4 regions of the Bacillus sp. NEB1478 genome follow, and region 2 is predicted to be linked to each of the others. Evidence: riboswitches for the same ligand, from Rfam matches in the RefSeq annotation. Region 2 holds a riboswitch; each other region holds the start of a gene.
What was found. Region 2 has a riboswitch for cobalamin ahead of RGB74_RS08475 (DUF4430 domain-containing protein). Riboswitches for the same ligand answer to the same signal wherever they lie in the genome.

Region 1 (4,243 bases), 1.8 Mb from region 2:
TTACATAGATGAAAGCTATGTTCTTAGTGAAAAATAGCCATTTTACTTCATGTTTAACCCGGCGTAAAATGGCAATGTAAATGAGATGCATTTGTAAATTTCAACCAAGCATCCAATAAAAAATATTCGATTCCACATCTTGAAAGGAGAGATACTATGGAAACGAAATTAGCGAGAGAAAGCCGTATTATCAATACTGACCAGGTTATGTCCCTGGATTTAAATAACTACAATACATTGTTTGGCGGAGTTTTAATGAGAAAGCTGGACAACAACGCAACTCTATCTGCCAGAAGGCATGCCAGAGTAAAAGAATGTGTAACAGCATCCACTGACTCAATCGACTTTTTGCATCCAATCCACCAAACTGACTCTGTTTGTATTGAATCTTTCGTGTCCTATACAGGAAAGAGTTCAATGGAGATTTTCTGTAAAGTTATTGCCGAAGATATGATGACCGGCGAAAGAAGAATTGCAGCTACAGCATTTTTAACATTCGTTGCCCTTGGCGAAGACAAAAAGCCGGTTGAAGTCCCGCAAGTTATCCCTGAAACAGAAGAGGAAAAATTCTTATTTGAAACGGCAAAAGAAAGAGCAGAAGTACGTAAGTCTAGAAGAAAGAAAAGTAAAGAATTAGCGGAAGTTATTTCACTTAAGAAACCTTGGGATACAAAAGAGGAGGTATTTGCGTGATCACATTATGCAGCCAAAATGAATTGAAAGAGGCGCAAAGCGCAATCAAAAATTTAGAGCAGTCTTATCCTGAACTATTTGATAAATTATTAGACGTCATCAACCTTACACGTGCAATGCAATTAACGTATCAATACATGGGATGCCTGATCATGAATGAAGATCCAGGGAACTCACACCCTCAATTTATATATCGCTCAGTTATTCGTCTTTATAAAAAAGAAATTCAAAAACTAACAGACGACAAAGACATTGAAGCACTAAGAAATACATTCAATGAATATCAAAATACGGGTTACGCAAGACTTAGCCAACTCGCTCTAGGCAAAACACCAGAATCACTAGCTGGCAGTACTGCAATCATTCATTAAATAAGGTAAACCGATCTCTAAAATAGCAGATCGGTTTTTTTGTATACTTTGGCGGTATTCAAGAAAAAGAGGTTGATTTCCGTGGGGCCTGAGTTTCGCACATTGCACTCCAATCAACTTTTTAAGTCCTTTTTTATTATTATTTTTTCATTCAAGTACCGAAAAATCTATTAACTGAAAGAATCATGATTCGAATGCACCTTCCACATCCAATATTGCTGATGAAAACGGGTCGATGAGAAGAGTTGATGTCGTTCAAATGAGCCGATTAAGTCTAATCCGAGGTTAATTGAGTCTGAATTTGAATAATTAAGTCTGTTCGAAGGAAGATTGAGTCTTTTTGAGCCACAATTGAGTCTAATTTATAATAATTATGTCTTTCTACAAATTTCGACAAAAAACCTTGATATAACGCTTAATTGAAATACATAAAAAAACCTAAGTCCGGTTTCCCGCTGACTCAGGTTTTTCTATTCTATCTTCGTTTTAATTTTGAAAATGAAGTAGTAATACTTTAATAAAACAATGAGAACTAATAATATTCTCACATAAAGGTTATCAGTAAGAATAAACGGTATGGCAATCATGATGTCAGCTAGTAAATTGATCATGATTTTCTTTTTTCGTGTTAATGCTTTTTCTTTTACGAATTCTTCTAAATGTTTTTTATAGATCGAGGTTCCTTTAAACCAGTTATCGAACTTTTTCGATCCCTTCATGAAAAAATAAGAAGCGACAAGTAAGAAAGGTGTGGTTGGAATGAGGGACAATAGCAGCCCTACGATTCCGAGCAACAAAAACAACATTCCGAGAAAAATGAAAAATGCTTTTTTGACCTTCACGAGACTCATCCCCTCATCTGTATGAATTTGGTCTGAGTCCATCTTAACAGTTATCACCCTATTGATTCACATTTTTATAAAACAATCGGTTTTCTTTTCTGAGCCGGGCACTTTGAAACAGAACAGCTTCTTCCTTTGTTTCTGGAATAACACTCGGCACAGGTGTTGGGGTACCTTCTGCATCAATTGCTACCATCGTTAAAATCGAAGTCGTATTCAATGTCCGATTTCCCGTTTCTAAGTTCTGGCATTCTACTTTTACATAAACCTCCATAGATGTCCTTCCTGTTGAAATTACAACACCTTCTAAAATTAAAATATCTCCCACTTTTGCAGAGGATAAAAAGTTCACATTGTCGATGGAAGCTGTCACAACAACCTTTTGACTATGCTTCATAGCCGCTATTGCAGCAATTTCATCAATGTAAGATAACACCCTTCCGCCGAAGATTGTTCCCATGTGATTCGTATCAGGAGGCAACACCAATTTTGTCTGGATCGTTCTTGATATGTTTGCTGATAACTGTTCCATCCCATTCCTCAATTCCGGAGCTTGAAACTCCTAGGTTTTAGTTGTGGGAGCTGGTAATTGGTACTAATAAGCTGACAAAAGATTCGAAGCTTATCAATTAACAAACATTGTTAATTAAGAAGCAAGAAGGTCGAGGAAGCAAAGTTTCGAGAAACGGACGCGTATTCAACATACGTGAGTATCGCAGAAACAAAGCTGACGACGAGATTCGACGCTTATCAATTAACAAAAAACTCCATCACTAAGGATGGAGGAAGAATATAAATAAAACGTAAGAATACTTAATTAAACAGAAATACTCTGCATCAATTAAAATTCCTTCGTCTTATCTTCCCAACTCCCGAAGAAGATCAACGCGATAAACATGGCAGGTCTCCTGACTCGTGCGTCAATCTACTCTAAGCCCTTCCCGTTTTTAGACAGTGGTTTTCGCTTATTTCGTCAGCACTTACAGTTGCGGGTACAGTTCTGGTTTTGCACCAGATTCCCTATTAAGTCTGTAACAGACACCATGATTATTTGTTATTTAATTATCTATATTTTATTGTGCTCGTTCTCAAAAGACAAGCTGTACGCTATTAACTCGCTGCTTTTCCTGTTTCTTCAGCAGCTTGCCGCATCACATAACGATCTCCGCCAACAAAGAAAGCTACGACTAACCCTAAGCAACCGGCAATAAGAGCTAACATAAATCCATGATGCAGTGCTGTTTCAAGCGCACTTCTCATGAACTCCACTAATTGCGGAGGAAGGTTTGCATCTTTTTGCATTAAGATTTCTGGTTTTGCCATCTTTCCAATCTGGTCAGCCGGCATTTTAGAAGCTGCTGCAAAATCCAGCATCTTTTCTTTTAAGTCGCTATTTACGATCGTTGCTGTTATCGCCGCTCCCATTACACCGCCTATGCTGCGCCAAAAACCAACAACAGATGAAGCGATCCCCATGTATTTCATATCAACAGATTGAGCGACAGCATTCTGCGAAACACTCATTAATGGCCCCAGTACAACAAGACCCATCATGATCATGACAAGCGTAACCGTCCATTTCGCAGTTTCATGCGTAATGCTTCCTAACATGTACGCTTCAAAAATGCCCATACCCATCGAGATAATCATGATCGTTCTGAATGGAATTTTCGTACATAAGAATCCGCCTATAATGGCTCCGATCATGATTGGAAACATCATTGGTGTTAGTACGCCATTTGAATTTTCATTCCCCATAACCGCGACAGATAAAATCGGCAGGTACGTAATCGCCGAGAACATAATTGCTCCTTGGCAGAATACTACGATACTTGTGCCCAGCACCATCTTATTTTTAAAAATTTCAAGCGGTAAAATCGGTTCTGCAGCTTTCGTTTCAACCCATAAGAATAATGCAATCGCAACAGCTGCTCCACTAAACATGGAGATGATCTGTACCGAATCCCAAGCGTAATCTTTTCCACCCCACTCTAAGCCGAGCAGAAGCAATACGGTTGAAGTAATCAAAAGCAGCGTGCCTAAATAGTCTACTTTTGGCTTTTGATCTGACTTGGATTCTTTTAAAGCAAACATTAAAGCAATGATAGATAGAATTCCAAACGGCACATTCACGTAAAAGCACCATCTCCATCCTAACCATGAAGCTTCCGAAATCCATGTTCCGATCTGCGGTCCTAATACAGATGAGATACCGAATATCCCTGCAAATATTCCAGACATTTTAGCCGCTTGCTTAGGGCTGGTTGAGACCGAATAAATAATCGTAAACGAGATCGGAAAAATCGCTCCAGAACCAACCCCTTGAATCACACGATA
Region 2 (4,243 bases):
ATTGTTTATGGAGAACCTTACAGCGTGAATGGACAAGCTGGCGGGGTATATGTGTACCAGTCGATTGAGAACATAGAAGAGACAACCAATCATACGAAGTATTTGATCTTTTTAGCTGCTGGAATAGCCATTATTTTAACAACAATTTTTGCCTTCTTCTTATCAACAAGGATTACTGCTCCTTTGCGAAAAATGAGAGAAGCGGCAATGTTTGTTGCAAAAGGTGAATTTGATATGAAAGTTCCAATCTTAACACATGATGAGATTGGAGAATTGGGAATGACTTTTAATCGGATGGGCAGACAGCTAAAAAATAACATTACAGCCTTAAATCAAGAGAAAGAACAGCTTGCTAGTGTTCTAAGTTCAATGGCAGACGGTGTTATTACATTTGATAGAAGAATGAATATCTTGGTTACGAATCCCCCAGCAGACCGTTTTTTGCAAGCCTTTTATTATGAATCAGGCATGAAGTCGCAGAAAAAGGAAAATGTTTTGCCGGAAGTTGTTATTCAATTGTTCCAAAAGGTTGTTTCTCTCGAAAAAGAGCAGCTGACCGAAATTGATATACAAGGCCGCTCTTGGGTTGTTGTCATGACTCCGTTATATGATAACTCTGTTATTCGAGGAGCAGTTGCCGTGCTGAGAGATATGACTGAGGAACGAAGAATGGATAAGCTGAGAGAAGATTTTGTTGCGAATGTTTCACATGAATTGAAAACACCGCTCAGTATGCTGCAAGGGTACAGTGAAGCAATCGTTGATGATATTGCTGAATCAGAAAAAGAGAAAAAAGAACTAGCTAGCATCATATTGGATGAATCTAAAAGAATGGGAAGACTTGTAAATGAACTGCTAGATCTGGCAAAGCTGGAAGCTGGACATATGAAGCTTCATTATACACATTTATCCATACAGCCATTTGCCGAACGGATTATCAGAAAATTTCAAGGGCCAGCAAAAGAACGGAATATTCAATTAAGCCTGCAAATAAATGGTGAGCCAAAAGAGCTTGATATCGACCCTGACAGAATTGAGCAAGTTCTGACAAATTTAATTGACAATGCAATTCGGCACACATTAGATGAAGGTTCTGTCAATCTTTCCATAAAAATAAGTGAACAAACCGTCTCTTTTTACATTAGAGATAATGGTACTGGAATAAAAGAAGAAGATTTGCCATTTGTTTTTGAGCGTTTTTATAAAGGTGATAAAGCAAGGACGAGAGGGAAATCAGGGGGGACAGGACTTGGTTTAGCGATAGCCAGAAACATTGTCGAAGCACATGGCGGGCAAATCAATGTACACAGTAAAATGAATGAAGGTACGACATTTTCATTTGTAATCCCTCGAATGATGGAATAAAAGATCAAACTTTCCCGATTAATCTTGTTTCATAAGGAACAATTATTAGTAAAAATGATTTCATAAATTTCTCCAATACGATATAATAAATGAGAAAATTAATTTCATAATAATGTTAAACAGGTGCTGTCTGTTCACAGACAAGCATAATTGGGAAAACGGTTTAAATCCGTTGCGGTCCCGCCACTGTAATTGTGAGAACCCTAATAATGAGCCACTGTGTATACGGGAAGGCATTAGGGAACGATGAGCAAGAGCCAGGAGACCTGCCTGTTAATCATGAACATGACCTACGAGGATAGGGGGGTGTTAAACAGTGCCGATTAGCGGCATATGTTTTTTGCCTGTATACCAAAATTCTGAGCCCCTTCGTAGCTGAAGGTGCTTTTTTTGGTTTAGTGAACAAAAAGGATAAAAAATGGGGAAGAGGTATCAAATGAAAAAATTAGTAGCAGTATTCGCAGTATTAATGATGATGTTAGCAGGGTGCGGAACAGATGAAACGAAAAAAACATCCGATCAGCCAAAAACAGAACAAGCAAAAAAACAAGAAGTTACCGTTAAAATTACAAAAGATAACGGCAAGGAAAAAGTAACGGAAAAGAAAGTAGCCATTAAAGAAGATGAAACCGTAATGGATGTAATGAAAAATAATTTCAAACTAGACTTGATGTATGATGATTCTTTTATCAGCGGCATTGATGGAGTAAAGGGAAGTGAACAAGACAAAACATCATGGTTTCTTTCTGTCAATGGTAAAGAAGCAATGAAAGGTGCAAAGGAAATTAAAGTAAAACCAGGCGATGTGATTGAATTCGACTTACATAAATATGAATAAATTAACACTCAGAAGAATGACTCTCCTAGCACTATTGACAGCATTGTTAACTGTAGGAAGAATTTCCTTTGCCATCATTCCTAATGTACAGCCAAATACGGCAATATTGATTATTGCATCCTTCGTATTAGGACCTATACAGGGGCTTATACTTGCAATCTTGAGTACAATAACGACAAATCTCTATTTAGGGCATGGTTTATGGTCTATCGGTCAAATGGTTGCCTGGGGTCTTATTGCGATTATGAGTGGTTTGTTAGGCAAATATAGACATAAGACACCTTGGTGGATTTTAAGCTTGTACTCAGGTTTTTGCGGCTTTCTGTTTGGATTTATTATTTCATTGATCATGGGCGGTATAGTCGTTCAAAAGTTCTGGCCATATTATTTATCTGGTCTCCCTTTTGATTTTAACCACGCAATAGGCAATGTCATTTTCTTCATTGTTTTATATAAACCACTGTTGATTGTAATGGAACGGCATTTGAAAGGAAGAGAACATGGAAGGGCTGCTTAATAATAGCAGTTCTTTTTTTTATTTGTTAATTGATAAGCTGTGAATCTCGTCGTCAGTTTCGTTTTTGCGGTACTCACGTATTGTAATACGCTCCGTTCCTCGAAAACTTCACTTCCTCGACCTTCTTGCTACTCGTCGCAATTCGGAGTATTCGTGCAAGTACGCTCGTTTCTGAATTAACAAAGGGTTTAGTAGTGAAGCACCGAAGCTTATCTCCAGCTTTTTTTTTGGCCTAGTTCTTGATGGTTTTGGTTTTTAAATCAACCGATAATAAAGATGTTGATTGAAGCGGAAGATGCGAGACTCCTCGAAAATGAAAATCATATTTTCTTCGTACGATGTAACGCTGTTGAAGTTTTCCTTATCCTGCGGGATCAGCGTGCCAGCCACTTGAGTATTCTTCTCGCAAGGCATGCGACGAGGAAGCTCGATTCATCAGAATTTTCGTGCAGACGCAGGAGTAGGATTTAATAAGCATATGCAGTGGCTCACCGCCCGCCCCACGGAAAGCGAGCATCCTGCAGCGAAGATCAACTACACTTCTTTAAATAGCAACTAAGTTTACGATAACAGCCTATTTTTATATGAATTTTACAAAAAAGTAGTTCAATTTTCTTCTTTGGTGAATAGGATAGTAAAGTTGATGATTAGAACCTAGGAGGACAAAATGAGAGATTATTTAAACCGTTTCTTTGCTGTATTGTTTTTGACTCTATGTATAAGTGTATTGTTTTTGGGAGGGAAACTTGGAGCATAAAAGACTTGATAGATAGCTATATTCATGTTACATATGGTAAAACGTTTTTAAAAGGAGACCAATATGCTAACAGATTATCATGCTCATCTGGAAAAAGGTACCTTGTCAATCGATTATTTAACGCAATTTGTTGAGACTGCAAGACAAAAAGGAATTAAAGAATTCGGAATCTCTGAACATGCCTATCATTTCTATGAAACCAAAAACATCGTTTCTAAACCTTGGATGGAAGAAAGACGATATTATGCGATGAATGATTATGTACAGCTGTTCAGCAAAGCAAATGACCTAGGAATGGATGTTAGGATGTCTATCGAGATGGATTATACGCCAGGCAGTCATGATGAGATGGAAGCTTTCATTAGCAGCTATCCATTTGATTATGTCATTGGATCTGTTCACTGGGTAGACGATTTTGGCATTGATTTGGCAGAATTCAGAAAAGAATGGGACCGCAGGGATCTATATGAGACTTACAGAGCTTATTATGATCAGATTGTAACCCTTGCTGAATCCAATTTATTTGATATCGTTGGGCATATTGATCTTGTGAAAATTTTTAATTATGTACCAAAAGATAAAGAGTTTATGCAGGAACAATATGAGCGTGTAACAGATGCTATCAAGAATTCCAAAACATGTGTTGAAGTTTCTTCAGCGGGTTTGAGAAAACCTGTTGGAAGATTATATCCTGAGCCAGAGCTTTTATCTATGTGCTATAAAAAAGGAATACCAATCGTTCTTTCCTCAGATGCACATGAGCCGC
Region 3 (4,243 bases), 230 kb from region 2:
TGTAATATGGGAAGCTCAATATGGTGACTTCGCTAACGTATCACAAGTATTGTTCGACCAGTTCCTCTCAGCAGGTCGTGCGAAATGGGGACAAAAATCGGGAATGGTTCTTCTTTTACCACATGGATATGAAGGACAAGGGCCTGAGCATTCAAGTGCCCGCTTAGAACGTTTCTTGCAGCTAGGTGCGGAAAACAACTGGACTGTTGCAAACGTAACTACTGCATCTCAATATTTCCATCTTTTAAGACGTCAAGCGAAGCTTCTTTCAATGGATGAAGTACGTCCATTAGTTGTAATGACTCCTAAGAGTTTACTTCGTGATGCGAAAGTCGCATCTGTTGCTGAAAACTTTGAAAATGACCATTTCAAACCATTATTTGAGCAGCAGGGTCTTGGCAAGGAAAAAGAGAAAGTGAAAAAAATCTTGTTATGTTCTGGTAAAATTGCGATTGATCTTGAAAAAGCACTAGAGCAGGATCAAATCGAAAGAACAGAATTGCATATTGTTCGTGTAGAACAAATCTATCCGTTCCCGGAAGAAGAAATGAATGCACTTTTAAAAGAATACCCGAATGTAGAAGATTTGATCTGGGTCCAAGAAGAACCTAAAAATATGGGATCTTGGCTTTACATTGAACCTAAACTTCGTGCTGTAGCGCCAAATGGTGTACATGTTTCTTATATTGGCCGACAAGAACGTTCAAGTACCGCTGGCGGAGAGCCTGACATTTATAAAAAAGAACAAGAACAAATCATCCAAACATCGTTAGCAATAGACATTCAATCGCGAGAGGGAGGCCGTGAACATGTTTGAAGTTAAAGTTCCGGAATTAGCCGAATCAATTTCAGAAGGTACAGTTGCACAGTGGCTAAAAAAAGAAGGTGAAGCAGTTGTTAAAGGTGAAGACTTAGTCGAATTAGAAACGGACAAAGTCAACATCGAAATAAGTGCAGAACGAGATGGAGTTCTAAAAAGCATTCAAGTTCAGCCTGGCGACACTGTATCAGTTGGAGACGTAATCGCTATGATCGCTGATAGCGGAGCAGCTGAGACTGAAAGTACTTCAGAAGAAAAAACCGAAGCACAGCCGAAAGAAGAAGCTGCTCAAAAACAAGAACCAACTGCTGCAAAGGAAGAAACAGAAGAAACTAAAGCTGCTGATCGTCCGATCGCATCTCCAGCAGCTCGTAAACTTGCAAGAGAAAAAGGAATCGATCTTACAGAAGTTTCTACTCGTGATCCACTTGGACGAGTTCGTACAGAAGACGTAAAGCGTCATTCTGAAAGTCCAAGTGAAAAATCCGCTCCAAGCACTTCTAAGCCAGCAGCACAGCAAACAAAAGCTGCTGAACCAGTAAATCCGGACAAACCTGTTGAACGTGTGAAAATGTCACGCAGACGCCAAACGATCGCTAAACGTCTAGTTGAAGCACAGCAAACGGCTGCAATGCTAACAACATTTAACGAAGTAGATATGACTGCGATCAATGAAGTTCGTGCTCGCAGAAAAGACAAGTTCTTTGAACAAAATGGTGTTAAATTAGGTTATATGTCGTTCTTTACGAAAGCTGTTGTAGGAGCACTTAAAAAATTCCCTGCTGTAAATGCAGAAATCCAAGGCGACGAAATGGTCTTGAAGAAATTTTATGATATTGGTATTGCTGTAGGTGCCGAAGAAGGACTAGTTGTACCTGTTGTACGTAATGCCGATCGTATGAGCTTTGCTGCAATCGAAAAAGAAATTGGAGATCTTGCACAAAAAGCCCGTTCTAAGAAATTAACTCTTGAAGAACTTCAAGGCGGATCATTCACAATTACTAACGGCGGTATATTTGGTTCTATGCTTTCAACACCTATTTTAAATGCGCCTCAAGTTGGTATTTTAGGAATGCATACGATTCAATGGAGACCTGTCGCTATTGATAAAGAGCGCATGGAAAACCGTCCAATGATGTATATTGCTCTTTCTTATGATCACCGAATTGTTGATGGAAAAGAAGCAGTAAGCTTCCTTTCAACAGTTAAAAATCTTTTAGAAGATCCGGAATCATTGTTATTAGAAGGTTGATTAACTTTAGTCCTGTACGTCTTAATAGACGTCCAGGGCTTTTTTTTTGCAACTGTATTTGCATTTTGCAAATAAGTCACTTGAGTTTTACAACCGGAAAATTAAAACTTATTTGAGTTTTGCAAGTATATAATGTGATGGTTTTTCTTTTTGACAGTGCTAAATTCGCATGCTAAGATGTCTATTAAATTCTAAATTATATTAAAAAAACGAATTTATTTAAAATTTTATATATACAACAGGTGCTGCGTGATTTTTTCACTCAGCTTAAAAGGGAAGACCGGTGAGATTCCGGCGCGGTCCCGCCACTGTAATAGTGAGCATTTTATTAGAAACCACTGTTTTGCTTGAAAATGGGAAGGTCATAAAATGCAATGAACTTAAGTCAGGATACCTGCCTTGTTGTACACGCTTATACTCTACGTGGATATAGAGGGGAGTGAGATATGTGTTGAGAATGATTGATGGTCTCAACTCTAGTTAATATTACGTAATAAATCTCTCTTTCTGACTTGAAAGAGGGATTTTTTTGTTGAGACACATAAAAAGGAGTGTGAATGAGATGAATCAGGTGAAATGTTCAAACTTGGGGTATCCAAGAATTGGAGAGAATCGTGAATGGAAAAAAGCACTGGAACAGTTTTGGTCTGGCAAGCTTGAAAAAGAGGAATTCTTAAAACAATTAACGGAAATACGTCTAACGCATTTAAAAAAGCAAAAAGATTTCGGAATTAACTTAATACCTGTTGGAGACTTCAGTTTATATGATCATGTACTCGATACGGCTACTATGTTCGGACTTGTACCAAAACGTTTTTCTTATGATGGTGGTATTGTACCTATTGAGACTTATTTTGATATTGCACGAGGAACAAAGGATGCAGTAGCTTCTGAAATGACAAAATGGTTTAACACAAACTATCATTACATCGTTCCAGAAATAGGAGATAGAGAACCACAACTGACAGAAAACCTGCCGCTTCAATATTTTAGGGAAGCCAAAGAAAGATTAAATATCAATGGGAAGCCAGTCCTTCTTGGTCCCATTACTTTTGTAAAGCTATCAAAAGGCTATTTAGAAAGAGACACAAAAGACACAATAAACCAGCTAGTACCACTATATTCTCAAATATTGAGTGAATTGGAGAATGAAGGTGCCGAATGGGTTCAAATGGATGAACCGATTTTATCTACAACCCTTACTAAAGAAGAATTTACGATATTTGAGGATGTTTATCAAACCCTTCATGATGCAGCACCGCATTTAAAATTAATACTACAGACTTATTTTGATAGTATAGAGCACTATGAAGCTGTAATGAGACTTCCTGTACAAGGAATAGGACTCGATTTTGTTAATGATCAAGGTGAAAATCTTATGGCGTTAAAAAGATATGGTTTTCCGAAAAATAAAGTACTTGCTGCCGGCATAATTGATGGGCGAAATATATGGAAAGCAAATCTTAATGATAAGTATTCCTTTTTAGAAGACTTATGTGAAGCTGTCTCAAAAGACCGTCTAATAATTCAGCCTTCATCTAGTTTAATGCATGTTCCTGTGACTATTAAAAATGAAAAAAGCATTGAGGATATCATAAAAGAAGCAGTATCTTTCGCAGATGAAAAATTACATGAAATTAATTTGCTGACAAATGGATTAAATAACGGGAGAAAATCCATTCTGAAAGAAGCGGAAGCAAGTGCCAAAGCTATTTCTGAATTAAACCGTTCATCCTTTAGAAATGATCATCTCATTTCAGAGGCTATGGAAAACATTGATACATATTCGGTAGAGCGTGATGTTCCTTTTCATATACGTAATGAGATTCAAAGTAAAGCACTTCAATTACCGATTCTCCCCACCACAACAATTGGAAGTTTCCCGCAAACTTCAGAACTTAGAAAACAGCGGCTTAAGTGGAGAAAAGGGGAGTTGTCCCAAAATAAATATGACGAATATATAAAATTAGAAATCGAAAAGTGGATAAAAATCCAAGAAGATATAGGACTTGATGTTTTTGTACATGGAGAATTCGAACGTACAGATATGGTTGAATACTTCGGAGAGAAATTAGGCGGATTCCAATTTACGAAAAATGGCTGGGTGCAATCTTATGGGTCGCGATGCGTAAAACCACCACTCATTTATGGAGATGTTTATTATCATAAAG
Region 4 (4,243 bases), 220 kb from region 2:
ATCAAAAATCCGCTTGTAAACGAAGCGATTACAACAACGACTTTAGCAGGTATTACAGGTTCTGCATCAGGCGGTATGAGTATTGCATTAGCTACAATGAGCGAACAATATATAGCACAGGCAGATAAGCTTGGAATCAGCCCTGAAGTGCTTCACAGAGTTGCATCTATGGCCAGCGGCGGGATGGATACACTTCCGCATAATGGAGCAGTTATTACGCTTTTAGCTGTTACAGGACTGACACATAAACAATCCTATATCGATATTTTTGCGATGACACTCATTAAGACACTTGCTGTTTTCGTCATTATCGCTCTGTATTATATGACGGGAATCGTATAAAACTGGATTAGAATTGGAGTGGATGAGCGTGAAGTCTTTTGTTCAAGATAAAGTTGTTTTCATAACAGGTGCAGCGAGTGGGATTGGCCTCGAGCTTGCAAGAGAGTATGCCAAAAATGGGGCAAAAGTTGTCATCAGTGATCTTAATCGGGATAAAGCAGAGGAAGCAGCAAATTCATTGCAAAAAACCGGAAGTACAGTACTCGGTTTGGGATGCAACGTTACGAATGAAGATGAGTTGAAAGCAGCATTGGATGAGACGCTGAAAACATTTAATCGTATCGATGTGCTAATAAATAATGCGGGATTACAATATGTTTCCCCTTTAGAAGAGTTTCCTACTGAAAAGTTTCAGCAGCTGATAAGCGTGATGCTGACAGCGCCATTTATTGCTACTAAACACGTATTTCCCATCATGAAAAAGCAAGGTTTTGGCCGCATAATCAACATGGCTTCGATTAATGGATTGGTCGGATTTGCTGGAAAATCTGCTTATAACAGCGCGAAGCATGGCGTTATTGGCTTAACTAAGGTTGCTGCATTGGAAGGTGCAGAGCATGGCATTACTGTAAATGCTGTCTGCCCAGGTTATGTTGACACTCCGCTTGTTAGGGGACAATTAGAAGACTTAGCAAAAACTCGTAATGTTGAACTTGAAAAAGTGCTAGAAGAAGTGATCTATCCACTCGTCCCCCAAAAACGTTTATTGGATGTTCAAGAGATTGCGGATTATACCATCTTTTTATCTAGTGACAAAGCAAAAGGTGTTACGGGGCAAGCGATTGTAATTGACGGCGGATATGTAGCTCAATAAATAATCAAATTCAGACATGTTTTCATTGACAAACACTATATTTAGTGTCAAATTTATTAATATAAAACTATATATAGAGAATTCAGGTGCCGGTATTTTTCCGGCTTAAAAGGGAATTCGGTTTAAAACCGAAGCTGTCCCCGCAACTGTGATTGTGGACGAAATGGATTTGCCACTGTACAGAATGGCTATAACTAATGGCTGCTGTATGGGAAGGCCCAGAGTAGGAAGAAGCAAGAGCCAGTAGACCTGCCTGATTCTTCTATTTTCTTTTCCTCGGGGATTGGGAGAAAGAACGGCACAACAGTATTGGTTATTGTTGTTTATTAAACGTTCTTAACCCTCTTCCTGAAGAAGAGGGTTTTTTATTTTTAGGTTCTGTTAAACATCGTTGTTGAAAAGGCAAAGAGAATCAGCGAAACTCGTGCGGAAAAACGGGCTGCCGAGACCCCGCAGGAGGTACACCGAGGAGGCTTGGCGGTTCGTCCGCGGAAAGAGAGTGGTTTTTCTGATTTCCAAGGATTATCAACACTTTCAATTAACAGATCTTATTTTTAATAAGGAGTGGTAACAATGGAAACAGTTATTAAAAGATCTACACACGGGGAATGGTTGAGAAATTGTATAGGAGAATTTACAGAACTGAATGGAGATGACTTTTTAAAAAGAGCTGAAGAGTTTGAAAAAAAGAATAATGATGATCAATCACTAAATAATATTTTGATAATGGAGGCTCTAAGCCAGTTAAATGCTCAGGAGCCAGATTGGACGTTTGTAGCATCTCGTTTATATTTGAAACAGCTGTATAATGAAGCCAAAAAGAATAGAAACGGAAATATTGTTGAGAGCCCATATTCAAATCTTTATGGTCTCCTGCAACAATTAGTGAATCTCCAAATTTATGATAAATCTCTTTTAAACTCTTATTCAATTTCAGAAATTGAAGAAGCAGAAAAATGGATCGAGCCTGAAAGAGACAACTTGTTTACATATATTGGGTTAAAAACGCTATCCGATCGTTACTTAGCAAAAGGGTTTAACCATGAACTTTATGAACTCCCGCAAGAACGGTGGATGGTTATCTCTCTTTTTTTGATGAAGGATGAAGATACTCATTTTAGGATGGAACGAGTAAAAGAAGCCTATTGGGCGTTATCCAATCTTTATATGACGGTCGCAACTCCAACACTAGCGAATGCTGGAAAAAGCTATGGACAGCTTAGCTCGTGTTTTATAGATACCATTGACGATAGTTTAAGAGGGATCTTTGATTCAAATACAGATGCGGCTACAGTATCTAAAGGCGGAGGGGGACTTGGGATTTACCTCGGTAAAATCCGCTCTAGAGGTTCTGATATAAGAGGTTTTAAAGGCAATTCTTCAGGAGTTATTCCCTGGATGAAACAACTAAACAATACTGCAGTTTCTGTTGATCAGCTCGGTCAGAGACAAGGTGCAATTGCAGTTTATCTTGATGTTTGGCATCAAGATATCTTTGAGTTTTTAGATGCAAAATTAAACAACGGTGATGAAAGAATGAGAACACATGACCTTTTTACGGGGATTTGTGTACCGGATCTTTTTATGGAGCATGTTGAGAAAAGATTAGATTGGTATCTTTTTGATCCCCATGAGGTTAGGAAGATCAAAGGATATTCGTTAGAAGACTTCTACGATGATGAAAAGGGAGAAGGAAAGTTCAGAAAGAAATATTTTGAATGTGTTAAGGATGAAAGAATTTCCAAAAAAACGGTACCAGCGATTGAAATCATGAAGAGAGTCATGAAATCTCAACTGGAAACAGGTACACCATTCATGTTCTATCGGGATACTGTAAATCGCCTAAATCCAAATCCTCATGCAGGGATGATCTATGCATCAAATTTGTGCACAGAAATCATGCAAAATATGTCTCCAACCATCGTGCAATCTGAGGAAACGGTTGATGGTGAAATAATCATAAGAAAGACTCCGGGTGACTTTGTCGTCTGTAACTTATCTTCCCTTTCACTTTCGAAAGTCGTAACAGATAATGTGCTGAAAAAAGTGATTGATATTCAAATTAGAATGTTAGATAACGTCATAGATTTAAATCGTATTGACGTTCCCCAAGCGGTTGTAACCAATAAAAAGTACAGAGCAATAGGCGTTGGGACATTCGGGTGGCATCATCTCCTGGCCAACAAAGGAATCAAATGGGAAAGTGAGGAAGCGGTAGAATTTGCAGATGAGCTATATGAGCAAATTAATTATTATGTAATTAGTGCGAGTAACGAGCTTGCTGTAGAAAAAGGAAAATACCCTGTGTTCTCAGAATCTGACTGGGAGTCTGGAGATTATTTCTTAAAGCGGGGATATCAATCTAAAAAATGGAATCAATTGAATGAGCAGGTAAGAAAAAACGGAATAAGAAATGGCTATCTTATTGCGGTTGCGCCAAATTCATCTACTTCAATTATTGCCAATTCAACACCGAGTATAGATCCGATCTTTAAGAAATTTTATTCTGAAGAAAAAAAGAATTACAAGATTCCAGTAACAGCTCCTGATTTAAACGCAGAAACAACATGGTACTACAAATCTGCATTTCAAGTGGATCAAAAGTGGAGTATTTTACAAAATGCAGCCAGACAGAGGCATGTAGATCAATCGATTTCATTTAATCTTTATGTACACAATCATATTAAAGCGAAAGAACTGCTCGAACTGCACATGCTCAGTTTTCAAAAAGGGCTTAAAACAACGTATTACACGAGATCGACTTCAATAGAACTAGAAGGATGTGAAAGTTGTGAAAGTTAAAGAGCAAGAAAGGCTGCAAGAAAGAAAGATATATGATGTAGATGCACCAAATGCTTCCACTGGGGTTATTAATGGGAGAAGCTCAAACATTTTAAATTGGGATGATGTTCGGCATACATGGGCATACCCGCTATATAAAAACATGCTCGCCAACTTTTGGACACCTTTTGAAATCAATATGTCCAGTGACAGCAAGCAGTATAATCTTCTATCAGATAAAGAAAAAGATACGTTTAATAAAATAATAGGTTTGCTTGCTTTTTTAGACAGTGTCCAAACGGATTA

Region 1: linked by a shared signal. The riboswitch ahead of RGB74_RS18040 (acyl-CoA thioesterase) and the one ahead of RGB74_RS08475 (DUF4430 domain-containing protein) in region 2 are both predicted to bind cobalamin.
Region 3: linked by a shared signal. The riboswitch ahead of metE (5-methyltetrahydropteroyltriglutamate--homocysteine S-methyltransferase) and the one ahead of RGB74_RS08475 (DUF4430 domain-containing protein) in region 2 are both predicted to bind cobalamin.
Region 4: linked by a shared signal. The riboswitch ahead of RGB74_RS07255 (ribonucleoside-diphosphate reductase subunit alpha) and the one ahead of RGB74_RS08475 (DUF4430 domain-containing protein) in region 2 are both predicted to bind cobalamin.

The regions. Positions count from the first base shown of each region.
Region 1 covers NZ_CP134049.1:3,548,787-3,553,029, forward strand. Annotated here, with positions in the region: gene RGB74_RS18025 (acyl-CoA thioesterase) at 157-693, shown strand; gene RGB74_RS18030 (hypothetical protein) at 690-1,064, shown strand; gene RGB74_RS18035 (YbaN family protein) at 1,535-1,948, opposite strand; gene RGB74_RS18040 (acyl-CoA thioesterase) at 1,965-2,438, opposite strand; cobalamin riboswitch at 2,787-2,967, opposite strand; gene RGB74_RS18045 (MFS transporter) at 3,017-4,243, opposite strand, start outside.
Region 2 covers NZ_CP134049.1:1,725,335-1,729,577, forward strand. Annotated here, with positions in the region: gene RGB74_RS08470 (ATP-binding protein) at 1-1,365, shown strand, start outside; cobalamin riboswitch at 1,470-1,654, shown strand; gene RGB74_RS08475 (DUF4430 domain-containing protein) at 1,802-2,203, shown strand; gene RGB74_RS08480 (ECF transporter S component) at 2,175-2,720, shown strand; gene RGB74_RS08485 (histidinol-phosphatase) at 3,541-4,243, shown strand, end outside.
Region 3 covers NZ_CP134049.1:1,959,416-1,963,658, reverse strand. Annotated here, with positions in the region: gene RGB74_RS09635 (2-oxoglutarate dehydrogenase E1 component) at 1-817, shown strand, start outside; gene odhB (2-oxoglutarate dehydrogenase complex dihydrolipoyllysine-residue succinyltransferase) at 810-2,072, shown strand; cobalamin riboswitch at 2,296-2,489, shown strand; gene metE (5-methyltetrahydropteroyltriglutamate--homocysteine S-methyltransferase) at 2,635-4,243, shown strand, end outside.
Region 4 covers NZ_CP134049.1:1,501,428-1,505,670, forward strand. Annotated here, with positions in the region: gene RGB74_RS07245 (GntP family permease) at 1-342, shown strand, start outside; gene RGB74_RS07250 (3-hydroxybutyrate dehydrogenase) at 365-1,156, shown strand; cobalamin riboswitch at 1,224-1,428, shown strand; gene RGB74_RS07255 (ribonucleoside-diphosphate reductase subunit alpha) at 1,730-3,958, shown strand; gene RGB74_RS07260 (ribonucleotide-diphosphate reductase subunit beta) at 3,948-4,243, shown strand, end outside.